DNA from 2 places in the Streptomyces sp. NPDC099050 genome. Region 2 is predicted to be linked to the other one. Evidence: riboswitches for the same ligand, from Rfam matches in the RefSeq annotation. Region 2 holds a riboswitch; the other holds the start of a gene.

Region 1 (3,744 bases), on a different contig from region 2:
TGCAGAAGGTCTTGTGCAGGTTCAGGTGCGAGACGTCGCCGCCGAAGTGACCCGGCTTGGCCAGGCCCACCAGGGCGTTGAGGTTGGCGCCGTCCACGTAGACCTGGCCGCCGGCGTCGTGCACCTGGGCGCAGATGTCGGCGACGTGCTCCTCGAACACACCGTGCGTGGAGGGGTACGTGATCATCAGCACGGCGAGCTCGTCGCGGTACTGCTCGATCTTGGCGCGCAGGTCGTCCGCGTCCACCTCGCCGTCGTCGGCGGTCTTGACGACGACCACCTTCATGCCGGCCATCACGGCGCTCGCGGCGTTGGTGCCGTGCGCGGAGGACGGGATGAGACAGACGGTGCGCTGCTCGTTGCCGTTCGCCCGGTGGTAGGCGCGGACGGCCAGCAGGCCGGCGAGCTCACCCTGGGAGCCGGCGTTCGGCTGAATGGAGACCTTGTCGTAGCCGGTGACCTCGCAGAGACGTTCCTCCAGCTCAGTGATGAGCGTGAGGTACCCCTCGGCCTGCTCGACCGGGGCGAACGGGTGCAACTGGCCGAATTCGGGCCAGGTGACCGACTCCATCTCGGTGGTCGCGTTGAGCTTCATGGTGCAAGAGCCCAGCGGGATCATGCCGCGGTCCAGCGCGTAGTCCTTGTCCGAGAGCTTGCGCAGGTAGCGCAGCATCGCGGTCTCGGAGCGGTGCTGCTGGAAGACCGGGTGGGTCAGGTACGCGTCCGAGCGCAGCAGCCCCTCGGGAAGCGCGTCGGCGGCGCTCCCGTCGAGCGCCTCGATGTCAGCGGTGACACCGAAGGCGGCCCAGACGGCCTCGACGTCGGCGCGCAGGGTCGTCTCGTCACAGGCCATGGACACGAGGTCGGCATCGACCTGGAAGAGGTTGACGCCACCCTCGCGGGCGGCGGCCACCACCTCGGCGGCCCGGCCCGGAACCCGGACGGTGAGGGTGTCGAAGTACGAGCCGTGCACCAGCTCGACCCCGCCGGCCGTCAGACCGGCGGCGAGCAGGGCGGCGTACCGGTGGGTGCGGCGGGCGATCGTCCGCAGCCCGTCCGGACCGTGGTAGACGGCGTACATGCCGGCCATGACGGCGAGGAGCACCTGCGCGGTGCAGATGTTGCTGGTGGCCTTCTCGCGGCGGATGTGCTGCTCACGGGTCTGCAGCGCCAGGCGGTAGGCCTTGTTGCCGTCCGCGTCCACGGAGACGCCGACGAGGCGGCCGGGCAGCGAGCGGGCGTGCTTGGCCTGGACGGCCATGTAGCCGGCGTGCGGTCCGCCGAAGCCCATCGGGACGCCGAAGCGCTGGGTGGTGCCGACGGCGATGTCGGCGCCCAGTTCGCCCGGGGAGGTCAGCAGCGTCAGGGCGAGCAGGTCGGCGGAGACCGCGACGATGGCGCCGAGCCCGTGCGCCTGCTCGATGACCGGCTTGATCTCCCGCACGGCGCCGGAGGCACCGGGGTACTGGAGCAGCACGCCGTAGACGCCGCGCTCGACGATCTCGGCCGGAATCCCCTCGCTCAGGTCGGCGACGACTACCTCGATGCCGATCGGCTCGGCACGGGTCTGGATCACCGCGATGGTCTGCGGCAGCGCGTCGGCGTCGACGAGGAAGACGTTGCCCTTGGCCTTGCCCACGCGGCGGGCCAGGGTCATGGCCTCGGCGGCCGCCGTGCCCTCGTCGAGCAGGGAGGCGCCGGAGGTCGGCAGACCGGTCAGCTCGGCGACGACGGTCTGGAAGTTCAGCAGGGCTTCGAGGCGGCCCTGGGAGATCTCCGGCTGGTACGGCGTGTACGCCGTGTACCAGGCCGGGTTCTCCATGACGTTGCGCAGGATCACCGGCGGCGTGAAGGTGCCGTAGTAACCCAGCCCGATCATCGAGGACAGGACCTGGTTGCGGTCGGCGAGCTCACGCAGCTCGGCGAGCACCTCGGCCTCGGTCCGCGCCTCGGGCAGGTTCAGCGCGGCGGTGGTCTTGATCACATCCGGCACCGCGGCTGCGGTGAGCTCGTCCAGCGAGCCGTAGCCCACGTGGGCGAGCATCTTCGCCTGCGCCTCGGCATCCGGGCCGATGTGGCGCTGCTCGAAGGGGATGCCTCGCTCCAGCTGGGAGAGCGGAATGCGGTTGGCGGTCATGTACGGAGGCCTCCTGGTCGTACGACCTGCGAGGGGCACCACGGCGCGGGCACCCGGACGGCCTCCCCCTCTGTCATCACAACCTGAGAGCTTCACCGGGCCACGCGGGGATCGCCCACGGGGTCCGGCTTTCACCGTCGGTGAGGAGAGGGACCGGCACTGCGCGCCCGGTACCCGCAACCTGCTTTCCAGAGTGGCCTCACCACGTGCGGTACGTATGCCTGAGAGATTCCGGGGAGGATTTGCTCCTTCGGCGCCTCCGTCTCACTCACTCGGAGGACTCTCCCGCACAGGGTCAACAGCCGCCACCCAGCCTACCAGCGAGGATGTGGACGCCTCCCTTCGAGTGGCCCGCTCTCCGGAAATGCACTTTTGTAGTCATTACGGATGAGTTGCGCCCAAATGGAGGGACCGGCCCGTGCAGACCGACATCGATCCCCGCAGCCTGATCGGCCGCAAGGCGTTCGACCGCAATGGCACCAAGATCGGCACCGTCGACGAGGTCTACCTCGACGATGCCACCGGCGTACCCGAATGGGCCGCCGTACGCACCGGCCTCTTCAGCCGGGACGCCTTCGTCCCGCTGGAGCCCAGCGAGATGGTGGGCGACACCCTGCACGTGCCCTTCGAACGCTCCCTCATCAGGGACGCCCCCGACTTCGGCGTCGGCCGCCACCTCTCCCCCGAACAGGAGCTGCAGCTCTACCACCACTACGGCCTGGACCTCGCCCTCCCCTCAGACTTCCACCACGACTTCGGCCACACGCCCCCCGACACCCCCTGACCCCAAATCCAGCCCCTCCGGCGTTCGAGGAGCGGGGGTCCGGGCGCCGGGGTCCGGGAACGGCGCCGCACACACCAAGGGGGTCCGGGCGCCGAGGTCCGGAAGCTTGCCCCAGGCAACGGCGCCGCACGCACGAACGGGTGTGGGCGCAGGGGGCACCCACCAACGGGTCCGGGCGCAGGGGGCACCCACCAACGGGTGGGGGCGCAGGGGGCACCCACCAACGGGTCCGGGCACGGGGGGCACCCACCAACGGGTCCGGGCACGGGGCCCCGGGGACTTGGCCCCCGGCAACAGCGCCGCACGCGCCAAGGGGTCCGGGCGGAGCCCGGGGAACGGCGGAAGGGCGGGTAGGGGACAGCCCCGCAGGGCCCGGCCCCTCCCACCCCGCAGCGGGAGCAGCCAACGGCGGGCACCGGCGGCACCGGCCAGGCACGGCCACGCACACCGGCACAGCCGACCGGCACGACCCCTCAGGCTCGCTCCGCGGCCGTCGAGCCCCCGACCCCCAAAACCTGGTCCCCGACCAGCGGCATCGGGTCGGACGGCTCCAGCTCCGGATCATCCACCAAGAACGTGCGGACCCGCCCCGGCCGGGATCCCGGCTGCTCGAACCGTACGGTCACCCGCCCGACCCCACTGCCCTGCACCCACCCCGGCCCGTACACCGCATGCCGCACATCGCCCCCGGCCGCCCACCGCCGCTCTGCCGGCCCAGGTTCGCCACCCGCCCCCCGCTCAGCGGCCTCACCCTGTCCTGGCCCCGCGTCCCGCACCGATCCGGCGCCCTGTCCCTCCCCAGCGCTCTCGGGCAGCCCTTCCC
Region 2 (3,744 bases):
GCTGCGGGGGCAGGCCGCGGGCGAACTCCGTGGCGGGGGCGACGGCGAAGTCCATGCCGGGCCCGGCGCAGGCGCGGAACTGCTCCTCGGAGCTGTAGACGGGCACGTACGCGGCGCCGTCGATGTCCATGGTGGGCAGGCTCAGGCTGTTCACGCCGCCGGGCAGCGGGATCCACAGGTCGCTCCGCCCGAGGACCTCCAGGATCCGCCCCCCGGCCTCCGCCTGTCCGAGCGCCGCCCCGAGCACCTGCTCCAGCTCGTTACCCGGCCACATGTACGTCTCCGCTCGCTCGCCTTGGTCTCCACCCGTGGTTCTCGAGCCGAGATTCCCGGGATCCCCGAGATTAACGGGCGCCCGCGGCACCCCCGCCGGGGGCCGCCCGCGCGGCCGGCCGTACGCAGCCCCTACGACTCCTCGCGCCGCCCCGCCCGGCTTCCGCTAGCGGAAGCCGATCGACGTCAGCCGCGACGCCGCCGGGCGGTCCAGCAGGGTCACCGAGGCGCAGCCGGCCGGCGGGCGGCCCTCCTCGGCCTCGCGCAGCAGCCGGGCCACCGCGCCGCGGTGCCGGGCGAAGGCGTACGCCGACACCCCCCGGCCCCGCGCCGCCTGCCCGGCCCGGGCCTCCTCGGGGGTGGTGTCCAGCAGCACCATGTGCAGCGCGCGGCCGCGCCGCCGGGCCGCCGAGGCCAGCAGCGCCCGGACCCAGCTCTGCGTACCGCAGTCGTGGACCACGGCCGGGGCCCCGGAGCGGAGCACCCGCCACAAGCCCCAGTAGTGCGCGATCCGGACCGCCGGCCGGTACACCGCATAGGGCAGGGCGGCCGGCATCCGGCGCTCCCACCGCTCGCGGGCGTCCTGGGAGTCGATGCCGCCGCCCTCGGCGGCCCGCTTGATCAGGGTGCTCTTGCCTCCGCCGGGCAGCCCGGAGACCACCACGACGTCGCCGTCGGCGAAGCGGAGCCGCCGCGGGCCCTCGGCCCCGCGCAGGTCCCGTACCGCGCCGGGCTCCCCGGCCGCCACCGGGTCCCGTACGAGGCCGCGCTGCGACGGCACGCCGCCGACCGCACCCTCGACGGCGCCGGTGTTCGTCGCCGCCAGTACTCCGAATCTCCGCACAGTGCTCGCCTCCCCCGCGCCGGGTCACCTGGACCCGTTCCCCCTGAGTGTAAAGAGACGGTAATCCGGGGTGTCCGGTTCCGCTCCGCTTCCGCGCCCGTTCCGCTCCGGTTCCGCTCCGCTTGCGGCCCCCCTCCCCCATTCGGCCGCACACCGTGCAATGATGTGCGCCATCTGGACACCTAACTGCATACCGGCCGCTTGAATCCGCGCGGGAGAGTCCCGGCACGCCGCAAGGCGGTGCCCGGGCGCCGAAGGAGCAAGTACCTCCCTTGAATCTCTCAGGCCCCGTACCGCGTGGATGAGGCAGATCTGAAAAGCGAGCCGCGCCACCGCCCGTGAGGGCCCCGGCGACGGTTCCACCCAAGGTGCAAGTCGATGGCCTTCCCCTGGAAGCGGGGAACTCTCGGCGAACCTCTCAGGTTCCGATGACAGATGGGGAGGAACTCCTCCTCGTCATGTCATGCCCTGGGACCCGGGAGCCACACCCATGAGCACTGCCCCCCGCCTGACCGCCCTCGATGCGCTGCACCGTTCCCTCGGTGCGACCATGACCGACTTCGCGGGCTGGGACATGCCCCTGCGGTACGGGAGCGAGCGCGACGAGCACAACGCCGTCCGCACCAGGGCCGGCCTCTTCGACCTCTCCCACATGGGCGAGATCACCCTGACCGGCCCCGAGGCCGTCAAGGTCCTGGACTACGCCCTGGTCGGCAACATCTCCACCGTCGGCGTCGGCCGCGCCCGCTACACGCACATCTGCCGGGAAGACGGCGGGATCCTGGACGACCTGATCGTCTACCGCCTGGGCGAGACCGCGGCCCCCGAGTATCTGGTCGTCGCGAACGCCTCCAACGCCCAGGTCGTCCTGGACGCGATCACCGAGCGCGCCGCCGGCTTCGACGCCGAGGTCCGCGACGACCGCGACGCGTACGCGCTGCTCGCGGTGCAGGGTCCGGAGTCCCCGGGCATCCTCGCCTCCCTCACCGACGCCGACCTGGACGGGCTGAAGTACTACGCCGGTCTGCCCGGCACGGTCGCCGGGGTGCCCGCGCTGATCGCCCGTACCGGCTACACCGGCGAGGACGGCTTCGAGCTGTTCGTCTCGCCCGAGCACGCCGTGGAGCTGTGGCAGGCGCTGACCAAGGCGGGCGAGGGCGTCGGCCTGGTCCCGGCCGGCCTGTCCTGCCGCGACACGCTGCGCCTGGAAGCGGGCATGCCGCTGTACGGGCACGAGCTGACCACCTCCCTGACCCCGTTCGACGCGGGTCTGGGCCGGGTCGTGAAGTTCGAGAAGGAGGGCGACTTCGTCGGCCGCGCCGCCCTGGAGGCCGCCGCCGAGCGCGCCGCCTCCAAGGCGCCCCGCAAGCTGGTCGGCCTGATCGCCGAGGGCCGCCGCGTACCGCGCGCGGGCTTCTCCGTGACCTTCGACGGCCAGGTCGTCGGCGAGGTCACCTCGGGCGCCCCGTCCCCGACGCTGGGCAAGCCGATCGCGATGGCGTACGTCGACGCGGCGCACGCCGCGCCCGGCACCTCCGGCGTCGGCGTGGACATTCGCGGTACGCATGAGGCGTACGAGGTCGTGGCCCTGCCGTTCTACAAGCGGCAGAAGTAGCCCCGCACCCCACCGCACCGCGTCGCACCGCAGGACGGCGCGTCGCGCCGGTCCGCAGGACCACCGTTCGTATCCACTCCCCCGCATCCAGGAGAATCAGGTCATGAGCAACCCCCAGCAGCTGCGTTTCAGCAAGGAGCACGAGTGGCTGTCGGACGCCGTCGACGGCGTCTCGACGGTCGGCATCACGGAGTTCGCGGCCAACGCGCTCGGTGACGTCGTCTACGCCGATCTCCCCGAGGTAGGCGCCACGGTGACCGCGGGCGAGACCTGCGGCGAGCTGGAGTCGACCAAGTCGGTCAGCGACCTGTACTCCCCCGTCACCGGCGAGATCGTCGAGTCCAACCAGGACGTCATCGACGACCCGGCCCTGGTGAACTCGGCTCCGTTCGAGGGCGGCTGGCTCTTCAAGGTGCGCGTCACGGAGGAGCCGGCCGACCTGCTCTCCGTCGACGAGTACGCCAAGCTCACCGCCGGCAACTGACCCAGGGAACCCTGATGTCTGTACTGAACACTCCCCTCCACGAGCTCGACCCGGACGTCGCCGCCGCCGTCGACGCCGAACTCGTGCGCCAGCAGTCCACCCTGGAAATGATCGCGTCGGAGAACTTCGCTCCGGTCGCCGTCATGGAGGCCCAGGGCTCGGTCCTGACCAACAAGTACGCCGAGGGTTACCCCGGCCGCCGCTACTACGGCGGTTGTGAGCACGTCGACGTGGTCGAGCAGATCGCGATCGACCGCATCAAGGCGCTCTTCGGCGCCGAGGCCGCGAACGTGCAGCCCCACTCGGGCGCGCAGGCCAACGCGGCCGCGATGTTCGCGCTGATCAAGCCGGGCGACACGATCATGGGCCTGAACCTGGCCCACGGCGGTCACCTGACCCACGGCATGAAGATCAACTTCTCCGGCAAGCTCTACAACGTGGTCCCGTACCACGTCGACGAGACCGGCGAGGTCGACATGGCCGAGGTCGAGCGCCTCGCCAAGGAGTCCAAGCCGCAGCTGATCGTCG

The links. A riboswitch is a leader RNA that binds a small molecule or an ion and turns the genes downstream of it on or off. The one in region 2 is predicted to bind glycine.
Region 1: another riboswitch for glycine. It lies ahead of gcvP (aminomethyl-transferring glycine dehydrogenase); the one in region 2 lies ahead of gcvT (glycine cleavage system aminomethyltransferase GcvT).

The regions. Positions count from the first base shown of each region.
Region 1 covers NZ_JBIWAE010000004.1:449,933-453,676, forward strand. The annotation lists gene gcvP (aminomethyl-transferring glycine dehydrogenase) at 1-2,137, opposite strand, end outside; glycine riboswitch at 2,337-2,435, opposite strand; gene ACIQV3_RS10100 (PRC-barrel domain-containing protein) at 2,556-2,921, shown strand; gene ACIQV3_RS10105 (DNA polymerase IV) at 3,395-3,744, opposite strand, start outside.
Region 2 covers NZ_JBIWAE010000007.1:196,168-199,911, forward strand. The annotation lists gene ACIQV3_RS14715 (enhanced serine sensitivity protein SseB C-terminal domain-containing protein) at 1-274, opposite strand, end outside; gene ACIQV3_RS14720 (AAA family ATPase) at 440-1,117, opposite strand; glycine riboswitch at 1,320-1,423, shown strand; gene gcvT (glycine cleavage system aminomethyltransferase GcvT) at 1,608-2,732, shown strand; gene gcvH (glycine cleavage system protein GcvH) at 2,836-3,216, shown strand; gene glyA (serine hydroxymethyltransferase) at 3,231-3,744, shown strand, end outside.